One region of the Streptomyces sp. NPDC046727 genome, then DNA from elsewhere that is predicted to be linked to it. Evidence: riboswitches for the same ligand, from Rfam matches in the RefSeq annotation. Region 1 holds a riboswitch; the other holds the start of a gene.
The links. A riboswitch is a leader RNA that binds a small molecule or an ion and turns the genes downstream of it on or off. The one in region 1 is predicted to bind guanidine.
Positions count from the first base shown of each region.

Region 2: it holds a riboswitch for guanidine, as region 1 does, so the genes downstream of both, ABZ937_RS09610 (SMR family transporter) here and ABZ937_RS18555 (MBL fold metallo-hydrolase) in region 1, are expected to answer to the same signal.

Region 1 covers NZ_JBEYYR010000013.1:102,040-113,576, forward strand. The annotation lists gene ABZ937_RS18525 (IS30 family transposase) at 1-386, shown strand, start outside; gene ABZ937_RS18530 (helix-turn-helix domain-containing protein) at 456-1,445, opposite strand; gene ABZ937_RS18535 (alpha/beta hydrolase) at 1,550-2,380, shown strand; gene ABZ937_RS18540 (FAD-dependent monooxygenase) at 2,399-3,664, shown strand; gene ABZ937_RS18545 (L,D-transpeptidase) at 3,767-4,705, opposite strand; partial or broken gene ABZ937_RS18550 (IS110 family transposase) at 5,239-6,024, shown strand; gene ABZ937_RS18555 (MBL fold metallo-hydrolase) at 6,228-7,046, opposite strand; guanidine-III (ykkC-III) riboswitch at 7,122-7,189, opposite strand; gene ABZ937_RS18560 (hypothetical protein) at 8,099-8,875, opposite strand; gene mtnK (S-methyl-5-thioribose kinase) at 9,494-10,738, opposite strand; gene ABZ937_RS18570 (FAD-dependent oxidoreductase) at 10,797-11,537, opposite strand, start outside.
Region 2 covers NZ_JBEYYR010000006.1:140,563-152,099, reverse strand. The annotation lists gene ABZ937_RS09630 (HNH endonuclease) at 1-653, opposite strand, end outside; gene bcp (thioredoxin-dependent thiol peroxidase) at 787-1,254, opposite strand; gene ABZ937_RS09620 (DUF3618 domain-containing protein) at 1,348-1,677, shown strand; gene ABZ937_RS09615 (co-chaperone GroES) at 1,700-2,059, shown strand; guanidine-III (ykkC-III) riboswitch at 2,114-2,186, shown strand; gene ABZ937_RS09610 (SMR family transporter) at 2,235-2,555, shown strand; gene ABZ937_RS09605 (transglycosylase domain-containing protein) at 2,568-5,390, opposite strand; gene ABZ937_RS09600 (ABC-2 family transporter protein) at 6,518-7,318, shown strand; gene ABZ937_RS09595 (ABC transporter permease) at 7,311-8,159, shown strand; gene ABZ937_RS09590 (ATP-binding cassette domain-containing protein) at 8,156-9,124, shown strand; gene ABZ937_RS09585 (DUF1707 domain-containing protein) at 9,134-9,943, shown strand; gene ABZ937_RS09580 (hypothetical protein) at 9,995-10,396, opposite strand; gene rph (ribonuclease PH) at 10,511-11,245, opposite strand; gene ABZ937_RS09570 (PTS glucose/sucrose transporter subunit IIB) at 11,323-11,537, opposite strand, start outside.

The DNA.
Region 1 (11,537 bases):
TGGTCGAGCGGACCAGCCTCTTCACCGCCATCGTCGCGCTACCTCGGCATCAAGGCCGAGCGCGTCGCCCCGCACCTCACCCGCCGGCTCCTTGGCATCCCGCCCCGGCAACGGCGGACGCTGACCTGGGACCGGGGCCGCGAGATGGCCGAACACCGAGCCAACACCACCGCGTCGGACAGCGCCTGCACCTCGTCGTCGTCCAGCGGGCGCCTCCGCGGATCGCCCTCGTACTCGACTCCACCCACCTTCTAAAGGACCCGAGCGTCCTGCCGCCTCGCCCGCCCCTCACGCATCGCCGAGGACATCGCCGGTTCGCGCTCGAGGTGGACGACATTGGATGCCGGCGCAAGCGGCGCCGCGCCAGGAGCCTCAGTGATTACTAGCCTGTTGCACCAGTCGCACCTTCCATGCGTCTGCCCCTCGGCGACAGGTCACCGCTACGAGTTGCTCCCTCAACTGCCGTGTCGAGGGAGTGTTGACCAGCGTGAATGACGCAAGACCCCGGCTGCAGCGTGTTGCGGCTCATGGAATTCCTCCCGTTTCATCCTTTCGTCCTTGCCGGTGTTCGGTGCCCGTGTCTGCGCTGGGAAGGGTGATGCCATGGCGGTTGTTCCGCGGCTGGGCCATGCGAGGTCGTCAACGGCGAGAAACGGCTCGCCGGCCACGGTCGTGGGGGTTGCCCCGGTGAACGCCATGACGTCCCGGTGCAGGTGGGACTGGTCGGCGTAGCCGGTGTCGGCCGCGACGTGGGCCGCGGCTTCACCCGCGACCAGGCGGTGGGCGGCATGGTCGAAGCGGACCAGTTTCACGGCGCGTTTGGGCGGCAGCCCGAGCTGCGTTCGGAACCGGGACCAGAGGCGCTTACGGCTCCATCCGACCTCGGCCGCGAGCTCGTCGACCCTGGTCAGACCACGGCTGCCGACGATCCGGTGCCAGGCCCAGGCCACCTCCGGGTCCACCGGCGGCCCCGCCGCGTGCCGGCGGGCCAGCAGCGCGTCCGTCAACGCGAAGCGATCCTGCCACGACGGGACCTCGCCGAGTTGCTCGCGGATCCGTGACGCCTCCCGGCCCCACAGGTCGCCGAGCGATACGACGGCGCCGTCGAGGTCGGCGGGGGAAGCGCCCAGAATCGCGCGTGCGATCACCGGGGAGAGGCGCACCTGCACGCACTCGACGTTCTCTCCCCGCGCCCGGACCGCGCCTCCGGACCCGAGCCCGGGTCCGGCGACGATGCTTCCTCGCTGCTGCTGCCCGGGGGCATGGTCGAGGACGGGTGAACCGTCGCCGAACTCCAGGAGCAACGTCACGGCGGGGTGGGGGACGATCCGGAGCGCTTCCAGGTCACGGACACGGAACCCGGCCATGGTGACACCGCTCACCCGGCTGGGCCGTCGCGGGCACTCGACGTCCCACATGGCCGCTCCGTGGGCGAACGTCTGCATCGTCCCATGCTATGCGAGCGTGCTGGGGGGAACATTCGTCCAATCCATCGGCCCCTGCCGGCGGAGACAGTGGGCTCGTGAATACCTCTGACGGACGTCCGTACGTGAATTCCGGCTCCGATGCCGGCGAGAGTTCAACCCTGTCGCTGGACGACGGCGACATCTTCGTGTGCCAGGACGGCCCTCGCGACGCCCCCGTACTCCTGCTCATCCACGGGTCCGCATCTTCGACCCGCGCGTGGAACCCGATGGTTCCGCTGCTGACCGGATCTCACCGAGTCATCCGGGTCGACCTGCTCGGGCACGGCCGGTCGGCCAAACCGGCCGACCGCAGCTACGCGATCCCGGACCAGGCGCGTCGGGCCGCAGCGGTACTGGACCGGCGCGGCGTCGGGCATACCGTGGTCGTCGGTCATTCCAGCGGCGGCGTCGTCGCCACCGCCCTCGCCGAACAGCGACCCGACCTGGTGACCGCGCTCGCGCTCATCAACACCGGCCCCAGCCTGGACGCCTTCATCGCAACGGAGTCCGCCGCAGTCGGCCTCTCGCAGTGGCCGCCGGCCGACGAGCAGCTCCGGCGGTTCGCGAGCACGGGTTTCAGCCGCACGGACTACCAGATGCCAGAGGAACTCCTGGACGACGTGCGCGGTATGACCCACCACTCGCTCACCACGACGATGCGGGCCACCCGCTCCTACCTGGAGCAGCGGGCGCTGCCGGATCGGCTGACGGTCCTGGGCAAGCCGCTGCTGGTGATCTTCGGCGAGGACGACCGCAGATGGCGGTCCTCATCCGCCTCCGATTACCGCGCCGTTCCGGGCGCGCAGGTCGAGTTGCTGCCCGGACTCGGGCACTCGCCCCTGCTGGAGGATCCGCCGCGGACAGCTACCTCACTGCTGGCCTTCACCGCGATCCACGCCGTACGGGGTGGCTGAATGAAAGGGAGCGGTGCCATGCGGATTCTGGTCTCCGGCGCCAGCGTCGCCGGTCCGGTGCTGGCCTACTGGCTCACCAGGCACGGCTTCTCCGTCACCGTCGTCGAGCGCGCGCCGGCTCTGCGCAAGACCGGCGGCCACGCGGTCGACCTGTTCCGGCCCGCGATGAACATCTCGGAGAAGATGGGCGTGCTCACGCGTATCGAGGAGCGGGCCACCGGTACGAACCGGATGACCGTCTACCGGGAGGGCTCACGGCGTCCCGCCCGGGCGGACCTCTCCAAGATCTTCAGCGCCGCCTCCGAGCGGCACGTCGAGATCATGCGCGACGACCTGAGCGAGATCTACTACGACGCCGCACGCGACGACGTCGAATACGTCTTCGGCGACTCGATCACCGCGATCTCGCCGTCTGGGGAGGTGCAGTTCGAAAACGCCGCGCCGCGCCGCTTCGACCTCGTCGTCGGCGCGGACGGGCTGCACTCCAACGTGCGCCGCCTCGTCTTCGATGACGAGTCCCGCTTCAACGCCTTCATCGGGGCCTACCCCGGGGTGCTGACCCTGCCGAACGTCTCCGATCTCGACGGCGAGCTCCTCATCCACGTCGGTGTCGGCCGCACTGCCGGCATGTACGGCGCGCGGCACCTCGGCGACGCGCGGGCCTTGTTCCTGTTCCGGAGCGAGCGTGAGCTGGACTACCACCACCGCGACGTGCCCCGGCAGAAGGAGCTGCTGCGCGGTGCGTTCGCCGGCATGCACGCCCATGTGGACCGCTGGCTGGACGAACTCGACCGCACCCCGGCGTTCTACTTCGACTCCATCACCCAGCTCCACATGGCCACCTGGTCGCAGGGGAGGGTGACGCTCGTCGGCGACGCGGGCTACTGTCCCGGTCCGGCCGTCGGCGGCAGCACCACCCTGGCCGTCGTCGGCGCGTACGTCCTCGCCGGAGAACTGGCACGGGCGGGCGGCGACCACGAGCGCGCCTTCCCCGCCTACGAGCGCGTGATGGCGCAGCACGTGCACGGCAGCCGCGCGGTCGCGCTGAGCGCGGCGAAGACCCTGATCCCCACATCCCGCCTCGGCATGTGGGGCCTGGCCCAGGGCGCCCGTCTGATCTCCGCACTGCCCGCGGGCCCCAGCCGCGCCCTCGTTCGCCTCACCACCAAGAGCGCACGCCTCTACAACTCCGTGACCGTCGACGACTACCCGCCGTCGCCTGCCGCATCAGGAGGTCGGGCCGGCCTCGCGGGCGCCCCCGGAGGCGGCCGCGGAGTGGAGTGAGGCCCCGGCCCCGCGGCGAAGTCCCGCCCCGGGGTGGTCACGTCATTGATTCCTCCTGACACACCTCTGTGGATGAGCGGCCGTCCTCGGGCTGTCGAGCGGTCACAGTGTCGCGGTCGTCCCCTGCCCGGACGCGCTGCCCGCGAGCCACTCGTCCCAGCCCAGGTTGAAGGCGGCGTAGCCGTTGTCGGCCGAGGCCTTGGCACGGGGCGAGCCGGTGACGGTGACGGGGTCGCCCTGCTTGACCTGGCCGTAGAACCACTTGGCATCCGACATGGACAAGTGGACGCAGCCGTGCGAGCCACGGGCGCTGCCGCTGCCGGGATTGGGATCGCCGGTCGAGTAGTGCACGTACGTGCCGGACTGGGTCAGGTGGACGTCCCAGGGCAGCGTGAGGTCGTAGTAGTTGGGGCTGCCCTTGTCGCAGCTGATGCCGACGCTGCAGGAGGTCATGTGGACCTTCTCCTGCTTGTCGATGACGGCCATCGTGCCGTTCCACGTCGGATACTGGGCGCTGCCCGCGTTGATCGACAGGGTGCGCACCACCTTGCCGTTCCGGGTCACCCTCATGGTGTGGCCGCTCACCGAGACGTCCGCGCGCACGTCGTCGCCGACCGTGAAGGTGTGCGTGTAGCCGCGCACGCCGTAGCGTCCGTTGCCGTTGCTGACGCCCTTCATGTCGGCGTCGATCTTCACCTTCGTACCCGAGGGCCAGTACGTCTTCGGCCGCCAGTCGGCGCGCTTGTCGCCGAACCAGTGCCAGGCGCCTTCCACCGGCTGCGAGGCGCTCACCTTCATGTGCTTCTCCACCGTGGCCCGTGCCTTCGGAGCCACCGGATTCGTGAACACCACCGAGATCGGCATGGCCACGCCGACCGTGGTTCCCGTCTGCGGGGTGATCGTCTCCAGCAGCATCGGCGGACCCGCGGGCTTCGTCGGGGACGGAGAGGCGCTCGTGCTCGGCTTGTCCGCCCCCTTCGCGTCGTCCCCGGTCGCCTTGTCACCGCCGCCCCCGCCACAGGCACTCGTGCCCACCAGCATCGCAGCCGTGACGAGTGTGATCCCTATGCCGCCCTTGCGCCGTCCCACGACCTGCCCCTCTCTCACGCACTTCGGCCCTGACGGGCCCGACTCCCTGTCAGACAGTGAGTGAGGGTGCAATAGTTCCGTGTGCCGCGTAAAGCCCACCTCAAGGCGCCGGCGCTCAGCACCGGATCAGGGACGGTCAGCGGCGCAGATTGGAACGCTGCCGTCCGCACCTAGCCCTTTGACCAAGAGATCCCATCAGGCGCCGGGCGCCGAAGGGGGCAGGGTTCCTTGAGGTGAGAAGTCCCGACACGGCGAGCTGGTCCTCCGTCGGCGACGGCACCAGCTTCCCCACCGCCGCCCACTCCGTAAGTTGTTGGGTGGCCCGGGAGGGCCGGATGTGGCTGAGTAGGGCCTGCCCGTAGTGGCTCCTGAGGAGTGGCCGTCCGGTTCTCCGGGGCGCCCTGGCTGCTGATTGAGATGTGCGCGCCTTGTTGCGGTCGCTATTTACGGAGCAGACAGAGGGGTGTTCCTCGGGCCCGGCAGAACTGCGCAACGAGGAGGGCGAGTGCGGGATTGACGCGGGGAAGGGCCATCACTGGGCGACAGTGGTTGACGACACCGGAGCGACCCTGTGGTCGAAAGAGGTCGAAACGATGAGACAGCGATCCTGACCGCGCTCGGCGAGATTCTGGACCTGGCCGGTGAGGTCCGCTGGGCGGTGGACATCTCTGGTTCTGCCTCCACTGTGCTGCTGGCCCTCCTCGCCGCCCACGGCCAGAAGGCCGTCTACGTGCCTCGCCGTACGGTCAACCGTATGGCTGGTGCCTACCGCGGCCAGGCCAAGACCGAGGACCGCGATGCTTACGTCATCGCCGAGTCAGTCCGTCACCGCCGTGATTTCGCGGTTATCGAAGTGCCGGCCCAGCTCGCGGCCGACCTTACGCTCCTGACTGCGCATCGGTCGGACCTCGTAGCTGACCGTGTACGGATGATCAACCGGCTACGGAACGTGCTCACAGGAGTCTTCCCAGTGCTGGAGCGCACCTTCAGTTATTCGGGCCACAAGGGCGCGCTCGACCCTGCTGACCGGCTATCAGACGGCTGCCGCTATCCGGCCCGAGGCCGGACCAGGCTGACGGCTTGGCTTGCGAGCCGTGGCGTCCGCGGGGCGGACAGGGTCGCTGTCACCGCTCTGGAGGCTTGCCCAAGCGCAATACACAGCGCTGCCCGGCGAGGACGTTGCCGCTCAGATCGTGGCTCTGTCCGTACAGATTTTGGACCTGGACGACCGAACCAAGCGCATTGATGTCCAGATCCGGGAGACGTTTCGTCCTTCCGGAGGGGGCGTGCATGCAGTCGCACCGCCGTTCAATCGACAGCACGTTCTGTTGCTGGAGCCTGGAGGGGGCATCGCGGCTTGCCCCCCATGGAGACTCCCCAGCCGGAGGCCGCGCCGCCGACACCGGGCTCGCTGCATGCGGGCCAATGCTGCCAAGGATCCGCACCCTGAGCGGTCCGGTCCGTCCCGGGCCACTCAGGAGTGGGGGCAGAGGACGAAGTCGCGGTGGGCGCTCCAGGAGCCGTCGTCAGCGAGTCGGTCGAGCGCGTCCCGAATCCGGCGGAAGTGCGCCGCAGTCAGCTGGAGCGGGGGCTCGTCGGGCTGGTACGTGGTGCGGACCGGGTAGTCCACACCCGGCTCGGTGGTCATCTCGATGTGGCAGCCGAGCACATGGGTTACGGGCCGGCGCTCGGCGAACTCGATCAGTCGCTCGATGCTGCGGGTGAAGGCCGGAACGTCCTGGATGTAGAGGCGGCCGGGGTAGACGGTGTCCCCCGTGAGCAGGAGGCCGGTGGCCGGGTCGTAATACGTGACGGCCGCCTCGTGGTGGCCCGGGGTGGCCAGGCACTCCAAGACCCGGCCGCCGAGGTCGACGTGGGCGACGGCGTCCGGATCCTTGTCGAACCCGAAGTAGCGCCATGCCGTGGCGCGATCGGCGTGCACCACGGTGGTGCCGGGGCGGTCCGCGAACTGGCCGTCGCCCGCGATGTGGTCGCCGTGCCCGTGGGTGTGCAGCACGAGGAGGTGGTAGTCCTCGTCCCCGGGATGCCGGTCCTGCCAGTCGGCGAGGAGCCCGTCGACCACCTGACGCAGGGGGAAGAACTCAGGGGACGGGGTGGCTCCGGTGTCGATCAGCACCGCCCGCTCGTTGCCGCACAGCAGGAACAGGAACGGCGCCTCGTAATGGACCGCCATGTTCTGCCGCAGGATGAACGTGTGGTCGTCGTAGGCGTGGACCTGGATGTCCGGATCCGTGTTGTGCTTGGCCGACGGCGAGCCGTGAATCCACCGCACGTCCAGAGGACGTGGCACGGGAGGGACGCCGGCGAAGTCGATACGACGTGTTCCACTGTCCACGATGTCTCCGCGCGTGCGTCGTCTTGGCGGGCCGGGTACGGCGCACATCTCGTCCGGGGCAGGCACGATCGAGCCTCCGCCGGGACGCTACCACCTCGTCCGACACCTCGACATCACATGTGCCGTCCGGGCCGCCGGGCCATGGCCACACCCGCACCGCCCCCGGCCGGCTCACACGGCGACTCGCCGGATCGCTGGCCACTGGACGCCGCCTACCTCAGCGTGGATGTGCTCGGCCACGGGGACGAACCGGACTTCGGACCGCCGCCGGCCTCCCCCGTCTCCGCCCCCGCCGATCAGGCGCTGTCCGGCCACGACCGGGGGCTGTTGCACAGCGTCGCGGGCTCGGGCAATACCATGCTGATCCAGTGGATCGCGGTGTCGGCGGCAACCGGTCCCACGGAGCGTATGGCCGACCTCACCGGCCCAGTCCCGTTCGTGCTTCCCCTGCGCACCCTCACCCGCCTCGCGCCTCTCGGCCGTACGCGAGGACTGGCTCGCCGCCCTACGCGGGCCGGAGGTCCTCACCAGCTCCGGGCCGACCTTCATGGCACAGCTCGCGGCGCCGGACGCCTGTTTCTTCCCCATGGCGGTCGACGGGAGGAATACGGCTCACCGAACACCGCTGCGTTCGGCGTGACTGTCGCCCGCGACGAGCAGGTCGTCCGGCTCGGGAACCCGAACGGCCCACCATGGCCGCTGGCCTCCTGAGACAGCTCCCAGCGATGCGAGGAACGCCAGGATGGACGACGAGCCGCTGAAAGACTGGGCGCCATCGAACGCTGGAACGGGCACCTGTGGGAGCCGTACGGATTCGCCGCCAACCTGGCCGAGGCCAAGGCCATCCTGTATCTCCGCTGCGCTGCGACGCCTGCGGCGACGGCGTTGCTGCCGCGGGGAGGACCGGAGTGGCAGGGCGCTGCGGGCCCTGGCTGCCGCGGCTCGGGGACTGGGCGCGTGGCGCTCACCGAGGCGGCGGATGTGCCAGGTCAGTGCACGGGCGGGGCTGCGGGCATCGTACACGGTGCGCTGTCCGAGCGCCTGGTCGAGGACGGTGGCCGCGTTGTGTCCTGCGGTCTCCGCCTCGGCAAGCACGGAGGCCAGTGCGTCCCGGCGGGGTCGGCCAGGATGCGCTCTCCGTGCTCGGGTACTGCTTCCTGGAGGTGGTGGGCGAAGCGGCGCTTGGTCTGGGGGCTGGGAGAGCGTTGCGCAAGGCCCGTCAGGACTGGTCCGGAGACCTGCGCGTACGCGATCTGTAGGTGGACGAGGGCTTGCCCGGCTGCTGCCTGCTGCTGGGCGTGCTGGCGGGTGCGGTGCCCGTGCATCGCGAGGGCCAGTGAGGTGAGTGCGGCGTCCAGGAGCGTGGCGAACCCAGCCCCGTCCCTGTCCCGGGGCCTGTCGCGCCAGATCGTCTGGATGCTGCGGCGGAGCACGCGGGTGCTGTCGAGGTCGGCGGCGATGCTGGATCGGGTGGCGCGCTCGAAGACGGTCGCGGCTTGTTCGAGTTCGGCCTTGAGCGCCGTCGGTGCGGTGACGGGCAGTAGGTCCAGTGGTGTGCCGAGCGCGACCAACTGTCCTTGGGCGGTGTGCTCGTCGCCGTGGGTGAGGTGCTGGAGGATGCGTTCGGTGGCGGCGGTGGCCTGGTGCCACGGATTGCCCGGTTGGATGGTGGCCGGCTCGGGCCTGGTGGTGGCGAGGCGCGTGGTCATCTCCCGCTGGCTGGTGAGCAGTTCGTGGTGCAGGTCGTGCATGGATCGGGTCTCCATGTCCGGAAGCAGTTCCGGACTCCCGGTAGCCCAGGACTGCGGGGACACGTCCGCGACGCCGTCGCACAGCGCCCAGCGCTGTGGGCCTGAGGGCGATACAACATCCGGTGAGTCCTACTGCGGCACTCGCCCCCTGGGTCGTGTGATGTCTCCCTGTTCGACGAGCTGAACCAGAGGCGGGGCGGGGTCACCGTCGGCGAGGCGAGAGCATCGGTGTGCTTCACGGACTGCACAAACGGCCCCGGACGAGGCGTCCGAGGCCGAGTAGGGCCCCCTCCCTAGGGGATGAACCCCCGGTCAGAGCGGTGGTGCGTTGCGCCCCGCCAGGATTCGAACCTGCGACACCCCCGCTCGTGACACCTCATGTCGTAACGTCCGCTCGCGCATCGCGCACGCATGACGGGGCGGCCGGGCTTGCTGCCGGACCCCTCTGGGTCGTCCCTGCCACTCGTGCAACGATGGGAAGCGCGAGGGCGCTTACCCGGGATTGTCGGTGAAATGAGCGTTGACCTGGTAAAACTCCTCTCGGTAGTTCTCACGGATCAACGCCGTTTCCCAGGCTCGCGTGCCCTGGATGTGCCCCGCGCTCGCTCGTGCCGTGACTCTGCCGGCGATGTGTCAGCTGTCTCGCGCGGCCGCGGTGAGTTCGGCTGCGGAGCGGTAAGCGGTTGGCGCGGTCGTCAGGGTTCGGGCCAGCGCGAGTGCTCGCCGCTCGGCTGCGGCGCGGTGGGCGGAGTCGGTGATGGTGGTGAAGTCAGCGGGGCGGGCGAAGCCGACGACCCGGCGGATGATCTCGGCGCCGCAGAATCCGAGAGTGTCGGTGAACAACTCATCGAGGTAGCGCTGCCGTTCGGCCTCCAACGCCTTGGTGGCGACCCCCGTGAAGAGGGCGGGCGGGTAGCCGTCGCCGTCGGCGTGGTTGCGCCACAGTTCGGTGAAGTGCGTTCGGAAGCCGTCCCAGACCTCTTCGACGGCGGACAGCAGCCAGTCCTGCTGGGCGGCCCGGTCCGGTCCGCGCGCGCCGGCGGCGAAGTAGGCGATGAGCAGGTGGGCCAGGAGGGTTCCCAGGTCGAAGCCCATGGGGCCGTAGCAGGCGAATTCCTGGTCGATCACGCTGAGGGAATCCTCGGAGACCATGATCGAGCCGGTGTGCAGGTCTCCGTGCAGGAGCGCGTCGCGGGAGGTGAGATAGCGCTGCTTCAGCCGGGACACGGCGAGTTTCAGCTCGGTGTCCTGCTGGAGACGCTGTACGTCCCCGTCGAGTTCCGGGCTGGTCCACCGGTTGCGCGCGTGGGGCAGGAAGATCTCGGTGAAGACCATGTCCTCCATGATCTGGCACATGGCCGTGTTGGTCTCGAAAAGTGACGCCAGTTCCCGTTTGCGCCCCGCGGGCAGGGCGAGGTCCGAGGTGAAGAAGAGAGTGTGCGCGAGATAGCGGGCGACCTGCCCGGCGAAATGGGGGTAGCGCGCGCCGGCCGTCAGGTCGCCGCGCATGACCGTGTGCCCTTCGAGGTACTCCACGGTGAGCAGATGCTCCTCCGGGTCCACGTGCAGGGGCTCTGGGACGTACGGGCCGGCGTGACGCCGGTGTTCGACCAGGGCGCGGTGTTCGAACAGGACGCGCTCGGGTGTCAGGGGCCAGCTCGGGCCGGCCGCACGCACGTACGGCGGGGCCTGTTTGACGCACACGGCTCCGTCCGGGCCATGGACGGCGAAGACGAGGTTGACGTTGCCGTCGCCGATCTCCCGGGCGGACCACTGGTCCCGGGCTCCGCCTAGCCGGCGCGCGAGTGCGGGGTGTCGGGCGAGGTGGTCGAGCAGCTTCGTGATGTCGGGTTCGACGACGGAGGCGGACGCGGTCATGATTCCTCCTGGGCTGAGCATCTGAGCGGTGCTGTGGGCGGTGGGTGAGGCGCGGGGCTCACGAGGACCAGGTCGGCCGGGGCAGCGCGAGGTGGTCCCGCAGGACCTGTTCGGCGCAGCCGAGGGTGCCGGGTATCGAACCGGGGTCCGAGGTCCAGCAGTCGCTGACGACGTACAGGGATCCTCCGGGTGCGGGGGCACGCATGCGGGCCGCGACCTCCTCCGTGGCCTGGCCGGTCCGCCATATGTGCCAGGCCGCCGAGTACGGCGGGCGCCCCCAGTCCTGCCAGCAGGCTGCCGCCGGCGGGCGCGCCCGCACCCGGTGCATGCGGCACAGCAGCCGGTGGGCGTGGGCCACGGCCGCAGCCGGGGCCGGTGGCCCTCCGCGGAACGTGTCCGCGCCGCCGGGCACGTGGTACGGCGGGTCCGCGCCGAAGCGATCCCAGAACTCAGCGGACGGGCCGCTGGGGTAGGCGGCGAGCAGCAGCCGGGAAGCCCCTCCGGGCGCGTACCACAGTTGCCGCAGGGGAAGATCGGTGGTGCTGCGCCCGGTCTCCACGCCGCACGCGCGCCACCACGGCTCGTCGTAGGCCAGGAACAGCTTCGCGGCACGCACCGGCTCGACCGCTTCCAGATCGCCGTGCCAGAAGGGGCCGAAGATCCCGGGTTCGGTTTGGATACGGCGCAGAGCGCCTTGCGGCAGCGCCAGGACAACTGTCTTGGCCCGTACGTGCTCCCGAAGTCCGGTGTCCCGGCCCGTACGGTCCGTGAATGCGAAGGTCAGCTCGTACGGACCGCC
Region 2 (11,537 bases), on a different contig from region 1:
CCTGCCCGGGCACGGCCCTTGCCACGCCCTCGGTAAGTGTCGGTGGTCGAGTGGCAGTTGGGGCAGAGGAACCGCAGGTTTTCGACGCGGTTGTTCCGCCAGTTGCCGTCAACATGGTCGACCTCCAGGGGGAGCCGCTCGCCGAGCCAGACCGGCTCAATACCGCACAGGGCGCAGCGCTCCTCCATGCCCAACTCGATCATCGCCCTCTTGAGTCGCTGACTCGGGACGCGCGGAGCATGCGCCGACGTGTCCTCGACGAGGATCTCCGCAGGGGTTCGGCGGCGCTGGTTGTATCGCATCCGCTCGGTTCGGACCACAGGCATGAAGTGCGAGGTGTCGATCCCGTACGCCTTGATCCGCCGGGCGATGTTGGCCTGGTGGCCACCCACGGACTCGAGCCCGAGTCGACGCACGACCTCGTTGATGCTGGTGGATACGGCGACGACCGGCTCAAGAATCTCGCGCGTCCACTTCACCCCCTCCCGCTCGAAGTGCGACGTATCGACGCCGAGCTTCTTCATCCGTTGCCTGATGTAGTCCCGCCTCGGACTCCTCGGATCCACCCCCAGCCTCTCCAACGCCTCCGACAAGTTCCGCGCCCCGCGAGCCGCCGTCTCCAGCCGCTCCTTGGTGTATGCGCCGGCCCCCATCGAGCCCCTCCGTTCCGGGCGTGCGTTCGCCACCCGTACGGAGTAACGAACCGTTTATCGGACGGTCACGCACGGAAACGAGAAAGCGGCTCGCACCGGTCACGGTGCGAGCCGCCGGTGGCGGACGTGGGGATCAGATGCCCAGGTCCTTGATGATCTTGGCCACGTGGCCCGTCGCGCGGACGTTGTACAGGGCCCGTTCGACCTTGCCGTCCTCGTCCACGACGATCGTGGAGCGGATGACGCCCATGTACGTCTTGCCGTAGTTCTTCTTCTCGCCGTAGGCGCCGTAGGCTTCGGTGATCTTCTTGTCCGGGTCGGCGAGGAGGGTGACCCTCAGGGATTCCTTGTCGCGGAACTTCGCCAGCTTCTCCGGGGTGTCGGGGGAGATGCCGATGACGTCGTAGCCGGCGCCGGCCAGGAGTTCCAGGTTGTCCGTGAAATCGCAGGCCTGCTTGGTGCAGCCGGGAGTCAGGGCGGCGGGGTAGAAATAGACGATGACCTTGCGGCCCTTGTGGGCGGAAAGGGACACCTCGGTGCCGTCGGCGTCCGGGAGGGTGAAGGCGGGGGCCACATCCCCCGGCTGGAGTCGCTCGCTCATCGGGCCAGCGTAACCGGGGGGCCTTGCGGTGCGCCGGGAGCAAGAGCTGACAGACTGTTCGGGACAGCATCAGGAGACTTCGGAGGCCGTACGGTGGCGGACACGTCGGACACCAGAACCCCGGCGCAGATCGAGGCGGACATCAAGCGCCGCCGCGAAGTGCTGGCCGAGACGCTCGACGAGATCGGGGTGCGGGTGCATCCGAAGACCATCGTCGGGGATGCGAAGGCCAAGGTCATCGCCAATGTCGATCACACGGTCGGGCGGGCGTATGTGCAGGTCAATCGGGTCGTGAGCGATGTCCGGGCGCAGTTCGTGGATGCCGAGGGCACGCCCCGGCTGGAGCGGGTCGTGCCGGTCGCGCTGGTCGTCGTCGGGGTCGTGGGGCTGCTCGCCCTGGGGGCCCGGCGGCGCAGGGACTGACCGGGACAGGTAGGTTCGAGGCGTGAGCGCCAACAGAAATGTGCACAGCACTCCCCACCACGACAAGCTGCCCATCCGGATGCTGCACGACCGGGTTCTCGTGCGGCAGGAGACCGGTGAGGGCGAGCGGCGGTCGGGGGGCGGCATCCTGATTCCGGCCACCGCGGCGGTCGGCCGGCGGCTGGCCTGGGCCGAGGTCGTCGCGGTCGGGCAGAACGTACGGACGGTGGAGCCCGGTGACCGGGTTCTGTTCGATCCGGAGGACCGGGCGGAGGTCGAGGTGCGGGGCGTGGCGTACGTGCTCATGCGCGAGCGTGATCTGCATGCCGTCGCCGCGGACCGGTTCGAGGGGTCGGAGGACTCCACGGGTCTGTATCTCTGACGTTCCGAAGCTACGCGCGCGAGGGCCGGTGACCATCGTCACCGGCCCTCTTTGTCGTGCTTTTGCTATGTTCGGAAGGAACCCGACGAGACGCGCCGTACCGGGTCGAAGGCAAAGACGACGCACCCCAGGAAGAACCGCGGACCAGGTCCGCTACGTCTCGGAGGTGCCTGTCATGGCGTGGGTTCTGCTCGTCGTCGCCGGTCTGCTGGAAGTCGGCTGGTCGATCGGGATGAAGTACACCGACGGGTTCACGCGGGTGGTGCCCAGTGTGCTCACGGGGGCCGGGATCGTCGCCAGCATGGTGCTGCTGTCGTACGCGGCGAAGTCCCTGCCCATCGGTACGGCCTACGGCGTGTGGGTGGGGATCGGTGCGGCCGGTGCGGCGGTGCTCGGCATGGTGGTGCTGGGTGAGCCGGCCACCGCCGCCCGGATCTTCTTCGTGTGTCTGCTGCTGGTCGCCGTGGTGGGGCTGAAGGCGACCAGCGGTCACTGAGCCGCGGGCACGTCAGGTGCCGGGGCCGCCTCCGGCGCCTCCGTCGGTGCCGGTGGCGCCGCCGGCACCCGTCGTGCCGCCGCCCGGGGTTCCGCCGCCGGTGGTCGCGTCACCGCCGGTCGCGTCGCCGCCCGTGGTGTCGCCGCCGGTGGTCGTGTCACCGCCGGTCGTGTCGCCGCCCGTGGTCGTGTCACCGCCGGTCGTGTCGCCGCCCGTGGTGGTGGTGCCTCCGTCGGTGGTCGGGCCGCCGTTGGTCGGGGTGCTGGTGGTGCCGCCGTCGGCCGGGGTGCTGCTCGCGCCGCCGGCGGTCGGGGTGGCGGTCGCGCCGCCGTCGTCGCCGCCGGTGTCGGTGCCGGGCTCGGCGGTGCTGGTGGCCGGGGGCTCCTGGACCTGGTCGGCACCCTCTTCGAGCTGGAGGTCGAAGTCGGCGGCCGACTTGCCCTTCAGCGCGTCACGCGTGTACTGCGCCCAGATCTGGGTGGGCGGGCCGCCGCCGTTCATGCGGGCCTGGCCGAGGGCGCCGTACAGCGGCATGTGCTTGGCCGTCACCGGGTCCTGGCCCATGACGGAGACCACCGTGGCCAGGTCGGGGGTGTAGCCCGCGAACCAGGCGGCGGTGTCGCTCTCGGCGGTACCGGTCTTGCCGGCCGCCGGGCGGCCTGCGGCCTGCGCGGCGGTGGCGGTGCCGCTCTCGACGACGCTCTGCAGGACCGACGTGGTGGTGTCGGCGGCCTCCCGGCTGACGGCCTGCTTGACCGGCTGCTCGGGCAGCTTGATCTCGTCCCTGCCGTCCTTGGTGATCTTCTCGACCAGGGTGTACGTGCCGTGCTTGCCGTGGTTGGCGAGGGTGGCGTAGGACTCCGCCATCTCCAGGACGCTGGCGGTGGCGGTGCCGAGGGCGATGGACGGGTACGGCTGCAGGTCCGGGGTGTCGGAGGGGACGCCCAGGTCGACCGCGGTCTGCTTGACCTTGGCGGGGCCGACGTCGACGGCCATCTGCGCGTAGACCGAGTTCACCGACAGGTCGGTGGCCTTGCGGACGGTGGTCGGGCCGTACGACCTCTGGTCCTCGTTCTCGGGGGCGTAGGCGCCGCCGCTCCAGCCCTGGACGGGGCGCTGGTTGGTGCCGTCGTAGACCGTGTTCGGGGTGATGGTGCGGCCGTCCTGGGTGGTGGACCCGTTCTGGACGGCGGAGGTGAACACGAACGGCTTGAACGTCGAGCCGACCTGGAAGTCACCGCGGGTGGCGCCGTTGGTGTACTGCTTCACGTAGTCGATGCCGCCGTACATGGCGACGACCTTGCCGGTCTTGGGGTCGACGGAGGCGCCGCCGGCCCGGACGTAGCTGTCGGCCTTGCGGTTCTTCTTGTCCAGCTTGGACATCAGCTGGTCGTCCACGGCCTTGACGAAGGCGTCCTGCCGGTTCTTCTGGATGGTGGTGGTGATGCGGTAGCCGCCGAGCGCGAGGTGGTCGGCGTCGATGATGTTGTTGGTGATCAGGTACTGCTTGACCGCCTCGACGAGGTAGCCGCGCTGGCCGGAGAGGCCGGTGGAGATCGTCTGCTCCTTCGGCATCGGGAACTTCATGCCGGTGCGCTTGGACTCGCTGAGCCAGCCCTTCGTGACCATGCCGTCCAGGACGTAGTTCCAGCGGGCGACGGCCGCCCTCTTGTTCTCCGGGTGGGCTACGACGTCGTACTCGCTCGGCGCGTTGACGAGCGCGGCGAGGTAGGCGGCGCGGGCGGGGTCGAGGTCGGCGGCGTCACGGCCGTAGTAGGCCTGGGCGGCGGCCTGGATGCCGTAGGCGTTGCGGCCGAAGTAGCTGGTGTTGAGGTAGCCCTCCAGGATCTCGTCCTTGGACTTGTTCTGGTCGAGCTTGATCGCGATGAAGAATTCCTTGGCCTTGCGGGTGACCGTCTGTTCCTGGGCCAGGTAGTAGTTCTTCACGTACTGCTGGGTGATCGTCGAGCCGGACTGCTTGCCCTTGCCGGTCGCGGTGTTCCAGCCGGCGCGGAGCATGGCCTTGGGGTCGACGGCGGACTCGGAGTAGAAGTCGCGGTCCTCCGCGGCCAGTACGGCGTGCTGGGCGTCCTTGGAGACCTGGGCGAGGCTGACGTTCTCGCGGTTGACCTTGCCGTCGCGGGCGAGCTGGGAGCCGTCGGCGTAGAGGTAGACGTTGCTCTGCTTGGTCGCGAACGCGTTGGCGGGCGGGATCTTCACCAGGGAGTACCCGAGGAAGAAGAGCCCGATGAGCAGCAGCACGCCGACGAAGAAGGTACCGAGCACCATGCGCCAGGTCGGAATGATCCGCCGCCAGCCGGTCCGCTTGGGCCGCTTGCCCTTCTTGGTCTTGGTCTTGCCCTTGCCGTTGCCGTTGCCTCCGGCGGTTTCGCCGTCGGTGGCGGAGAGGGCGGTGGTCCGGGCGTCGGAGGAGTCCGGCGGCGGTGTGGCACCGGCCGCGGCTGCGGATGCGGATGCGGATGCGGCGCCGGCCTTGGCGGCCTGGGCACCGGCTCCGGCGGCTGCGCCGGCGGCGCCCGCCGCGCGTGCGGCACGGGCGGCGCGTGCGGCGGCCGGGGAGGTCGGAGCGGCGGCGCCGCCCGCGCCGGCCGCGTTGGCGGCGGTGGCGCGGTTCTGGCCGCCGGGGCGGGGCACGGAGGGCCGGGGAGCGCCTGCGGCGGGCTTCGGCTCGCCCGAGCGGGGCGCGCCGACCCGCCGGAGCACCTGGGTGGTCTCGGGGGCGGGCCCGTCACCGGGCTGGTCCTGGCGCCCGCCCTTGCCGGACTGCGCCGAGGCCCCCTCGGGTCCCCTGGGCGGCCCGATACGCCGAAGCACCTGAGTACTCTCGGCCGACTGCCCCTGCCCAGCACCACCGGTCCCCTGGGGGGAGGCGGGCTTCTTGGCACCGGGGGCCTTGCCGGGGGGCGTGCCACCGCCGGCAGTGCCGGGGTTCTTGCCCGAGGCCGAGGCACCACCGGACACACCGGGGTTCTTGCCCGAGGCCGAGGCACCACCGGGGGCGGAGGCACCACCGGACATGCCGGAGTTCTTACCGGAGGCCGAGGCACCGCCGGACACCGGGCCACTGCCGGACGCCGAAGCACCCCCCGACCCCGAGCCACCCCCCGACACCGGGCCACGACCGGACGCCGAAGCATCGCCGGAGGCCGAGGCACCGCCGGCCCCCGGGCCACTGCCCGGCACCGAGGCACCGCCGGACGCCGAAGCACCCCCGGCCCCCCGGCCACCACCCGACGCCGGACCACGGCCGGACGCCGAAGCACCCCCCGACCCCGAGCCACCCCCCGACGCCGGACCACGACCGGAAACCGGGCCACGGCCGGACACCGGAGCGCCGCCGGGCACCGAGCCACCACCGGACGCCGCAGCGCCGCCGGAAGCCGACCCCTTGGCGGCGCCGGAAGCCGAGCCCCTGGTGTCGCCGGAAGGCGCCCCCTTGGCGCCTCCCGCAGCCCCTGCCGCCCCCGGCTGTTCCGTTCGGGCGTCGCGGGACGCCTGGCGGGCTCGGGCCATGGAGGTCGTCCGGTCCTGCGCCGCCGAGTCCGGCCGGCCGGTGCCGGCCCGGCCCTCGGCGCGCGCGTCAGCGCCCTCAGGCCCGGCGCCCCTCTCCGGTGTCGGCTTGGGCGGCTCGGTGGCCGGCTCCTCGCGGCCCCCGCGGTTCCCGGGCCCTTCAGCCGGCAGCGGCCGTTTCGGGGCCACGCCTTCGTTCGGCTGCTGCGGCTGCGGCTCGTCGCTCATGTCGTGCACGGACTCCTGTTTCGCGTCGTACGTTCCCGTACGCCTCGTACGCTTCTGCGCTCCCCCTGTTTGAAGACTCTCGCACCTGGCGTTCCGTTCCCGGATTCCGGCACGCTTCCGACCGGAAAATGCGTGGCCGGCCGCCGGGCTCCGGACTAGGCTCCTGCGCTTCGGTGTCGAGCAGTCCGAGGAGGTCGACTGGCGTGGGCGCGGGACGGTTGTACGCGGCCGTCGCGGCAGGGGGGTTCCGACGGTACGCGACCTATCGGGCCGCCACTGCGGCAGGGGTCTTCACCAACACGGTCTTCGGGCTGATTCTCGTCTACACCTACCTCGCGCTGTGGAGCGAGAAGCCGCACCTGGGGGGGTATGACCAGGCGCAGGCTGTCACGTATGTGTGGCTCGGGCAGGCCTTTCTGTCGACGCTTGCGATCGGGGGTGGCGGCGTCGAGGACGAGTTGATGGAACGCATCCGTACGGGGGACGTGGCGATCGACCTGTACCGGCCCGCCGATCTTCAGTTGTGGTGGCTGGCCGCCGATCTCGGCCGGGCGTTCTTCCAGTTGCTGGGCCGGGGGATCGTACCGTTCGTGTTCGGTGCCGTGTGCTTCCCCGTGTACCTGCCGGCCGACGCCGGCACCTGGGCGGCCTTCCTCGTCTCCGTCGTCCTCGCGATGCTGGTCGGTTTCGGCATCCGGTACCTGGTGGCGCTGAGCGCGTTCTGGCTGCTGGACGGCACCGGTGTGGTGCAGATGGCATGGCTGGCGGGGTTCTTCTGCTCGGGCATGCTGCTGCCGCTGAACGTGTTCCCGGGCACGCTCGGCGAGGTGGTGCGCGCCCTGCCCTGGTCCTCGCTGCTGCAGGCGCCCGCGGACATCCTGCTCGGGCACGGCGACCCGCTGCGGACGTATCTCTTCCAGGCGGGCTGGGCGGCGGCGCTGCTGGGCGGCGGGCGTCTGGTGCAGTCGGTGGCGACGCGCCGGGTGGTGGTGCAGGGTGGCTGAGCGGGGCCTGGCGGTGCCGGAGAGGTGGACGCGGCGGCTGGCCGAGGGGGTACGGGCGTACCGGCTGATCGCGGCGATGTGGGTGCGGTCCACGATGGCCTATCGCGCGTCGTTCGTCATGACCACGTTCGGGAATTTCGCGGCGACCTTCCTGGACTTCGTGGCGATCATGCTGATGTTCTCCCGGGTGGACGCGCTGGGCGGCTGGCCGCTGCCCGAGGTGGCGTTCCTGTACGGGCTGTCCGCGACCTCCTTCGGGCTGGCGGACCTGGTGATCGGGTCGATGGACCGGCTGGGCCGGCGGGTGCGGGACGGCACGCTGGACACGCTGCTGGTGCGCCCGGCGCCGGTGCTGGCGCAGGTGGCAGCCGACCGGTTCGGGCTCCGGCGCCTCGGCCGGGTGACGCAGGGGGCGCTGGTGCTGGGCTGGTCGCTGGCGCGGGTGGACATCGACTGGACGGCGGGCAGGCTGCTGCTGATGCCGGTGATGGTGGTGAGCGGCTGCGGGATCTTCTGCGCGGTGTTCGTGGCGGGCGCTGCCTTCCAGTTCGTGGCGCAGGACGCCTCGGAGGTGCAGAACGCCTTCACCTACGGCGGTACGACGCTGTTGCAGTATCCGCCGACGGTGTTCGCGAAGGAGTTGGTGCGTGGGGTGACCTTCGTGCTGCCGCTGGCCTTCGTCAACTGGCTGCCCGCGACCTATGTGCTGGGGCGGCCGTATCCGCTGGGCCTGCCGGGGTGGACCGCGTTCACGCCGCCGCTGGTGGCGGTGGTGTGCTGCGCGCTGGCGGGGCTGGCCTGGCGGGCGGGACTTCGTTCGTACCGCAGCACAGGGAGCTGAGCGTGGCTGACTTCATCGCGTTGGAGCAGGTCGAGAAGGTCTTCGAGGTGCGCCGGAAGACCGGGTTCCTCAAACGGGAGCGGCGCGAGGTGCGGGCGGTGGACTCGATCTCGTTCACCGTGGCGCGCGGGGAGATGGTCGGGTACATCGGGCCGAACGGCGCCGGGAAGTCGACGACGATCAAGATGCTGACGGGGATCCTGACGCCGAGTGCCGGGCGGCTGCGGGTGGCGGGGATCGACCCGTCGCGGGAGCGGGCGCGCCTGGCGCACCGGATCGGGGTGGTGTTCGGGCAGCGGACCACGCTGTGGTGGGATCTGCCGCTGATCGACTCGTACCGGCTGGCGCACCGCATGTACCGCATCCCGGACGCCCGTTACCGGGAGAACCTGGACCGTCTGGTGGAACTGCTGGAGCTGGGCGATCTGTTGGACGTGCCGGTGCGGCAGTTGTCGCTGGGGCAGCGGATGCGGGGGGACATCGCGGCGGCGCTGTTGCACGATCCGGACGTGCTGTACCTGGACGAGCCGACGATCGGTCTGGATGTCGTCTCGAAGGCGAAGGTGCGGGAGTTCCTGCGGGAGTTGAACGCCGAGCGCGGTACGACGGTGCTGTTGACCACGCATGACCTGCAGGACATCGAGCAGTTGTGCTCGCGGGTGATGGTGATCGACCACGGGCGGCTGGTGTACGACGGTCCGCTCGCGGGGCTGCACGAGGCCGGGGAGAGCGAGCGGACGCTGGTGGTGGACCTGGAGCGGGAGTTGCCGCCGGTGGACGTGCCGTCGGCGCGGGTGGTGCGGGTGGAGGGGCCCCGGCAGTGGCTGGCGTTCCCGGCGGGGCAGTCGGCGGCGCCGGTGGTCGCGCATCTGGCGGCGCGGTATCCGCTGGTGGACCTGTCGGTGCGGGAGCCGGACATCGAGGCCGTCATCGCGCGGATGTACGCCGAGAAGGCGGTCTCGTAGGCTGCTGGCATGAGCGACGACGCAGCCGCCGACCTGAGGGCGTCCGACGCCGACCGTGATCGGGTCGCCGAGGTCCTGCGGGACGCCCTCGCCGAGGGCCGGCTCGACATGGACGAGTTCGAGGAGCGGCTGGAGGCGGTCTACGCGTCCCGTACCTACGGCGAGCTTGCGCCGCTGACCCGCGATCTGCCGGCGGCGGGGGCGGCGGCTCCGCCCGTCCCCGTCTCCTTCGTCAAGGAGCCGGAGCGCGGTGCGGGTTGGGCGGGCCGGATCACCGGCGGCGAGGGTTCCTCGACGGGGGCGGTGGCGATCCTGTCGGGCTTCGAGCGCAAGGGCCGCTGGACGGTGCCGAAGCGGTTCTCCTGCTTCACGTTCATGGGCGGCGGCGAGCTGGACCTGCGGGACGCGGACTTCGCGGACCGCGAGGTCGAGATCAACTGTGTGGCGGTCATGGGCGGTGTGCAGGTGATCGTGCCGCCGGGGGTCGAGGTCGTCGTCCGCGGCATCGGTGTGATGGGGGCCTTCGAGCATCCGAGGGACGACGGCCCGCCCGAGCCGGGAGCTCCGCGGGTGGTCATCGGCGGTTTCGCGTTCTGGGGCGGGGTGGGCGTGGAGCGCAGACTCCCCCGCGCCGAGCGTCGGCGCCTGAAGGAGCAGCGCCGGCAGGAGCAGCTGGAGCGCCGCGCGGAACGGCATGAGCTGCACCGGGCGCGGCGCGAGGAGCGGCACGAACTGCACCGGGCGCGCCGGGAAGAGCGGTACCAGGGGCGGTACGAGCGGTACGAGGAGCGGGAGCGCCGGCGCGAGGAGGAGCGCTAGAGCGCCCCGCTCCCGCCGCCGGCGCTCACTTCCGGCGGCGCCCGGGGGGCACTACGACGTACACACCTTGGTCAGTTCGCCGGCCGCGTCCGTGACCGGGCTGACGTCCGGTGTCTGGTCCCCGTTCTTGATCGCCGTACGGACGTTGCCGACGGCCTTGGTCACGTCGTCCACGGCCTTGTTCACGTCGGCGTTGTCCGTCTTGTCGCCGATCTTCCGCAGGCTCTTGTCGATGGAGTCGAGCGAGTCCTCGGTCTGGGAGGGGTCGTTCGCGGCGTTCTCCACGGCCTGCTGCAGATCGGTGACGCTGTCGGCGATGGCGTCGGCGGTCTGCACACAGTCCAGCGCCTTGTCCACGGCGTCACAGCCGGTGGTGAGGCCGGCGGTGAGTGCGACGGTCGCTACGGCGGCGGCGACGGCGGTGAGTCGGCCTCGGCGTCGACTGGCGGCCATGGTGGGTTCCCTCCCCTGTTACGGCTGGCCGGGCGCACGCCGGTGAGCTGTGCGCCCGTACCCACAGGGACGCGGGAAAGGCACGCCGGGTTGCCCCGGCCCTTGAAGGATTCTTTACGCGCGCGTGGCCGTCAGCGCCGCCTGCTGGATCGCGGACAGTTCCGTGCAGCCGGTGACGGCGAGGTCGAGCAGGGCGTTGAGCTCGTCGCGGGCGAACGGCTCGGCCTCGGCGGTGCCCTGGACCTCGACGAAGCGGCCGTCGCCGGTGCAGACGACGTTCATGTCGGTGTCGGCGCGCACGTCCTCCTCGTAGCAGAGGTCGAGGAGGGGGATCCCTCCGACGATGCCCACGGAGACGGCGCTGACGGTGCCGGTGAGCGGCTGCCGGCCGGCCTTGATCAGCTTCTTGCCCTGGGCCCAGGCGACGGCGTCGGCCAGTGCCACGTACGCGCCGGTGATCGCGGCCGTACGCGTGCCGCCGTCGGCCTGGAGGACGTCGCAGTCGAGGACGATGGTGTTCTCGCCGAGGGCCTTGTAGTCGATGACGGCGCGCAGGGACCGGCCGATGAGCCGGGAGATCTCGTGGGTCCGGCCGCCGATCTTGCCCTTGACGGACTCGCGGTCGCCGCGGGTGTTGGTGGCGCGGGGCAGCATGGCGTACTCCGCGGTGACCCAGCCCTCGCCGCTGCCCTTGCGCCAGCGCGGGACGCCTTCGGTGACGGAGGCGGTGCAGAAGACCTTGGTGTCGCCGAAGGAGATGAGGACGGAGCCCTCGGCGTGCTTGCTCCATCCGCGTTCGATGGTGACCGGGCGGAGCTGTTCGGGGGTACGGCCGTCGATGCGAGACATGGCATGGAGCCTAGCCGGAGATGCGGAAGGGGCTCCTCCCGCATCGGGAAGAGCCCCTCGCCGGTGAGCCCGGAGGCTCACATCATGTCTTCGATCTCCGCGGCGATCGGGTCGGCGTCGGTGCCGATGACGACCTGGATGGCGGTGCCCATCTTGACGACGCCGTGGGCGCCGGCGGCCTTCAGGGCGGCTTCGTCGACCAGGCTGGCGTCGGACACCTCGGTGCGCAGCCGGGTGATGCAGCCCTCGATCTCCTCGATGTTGTCGATGCCCCCGAGACCGGCGACGATCT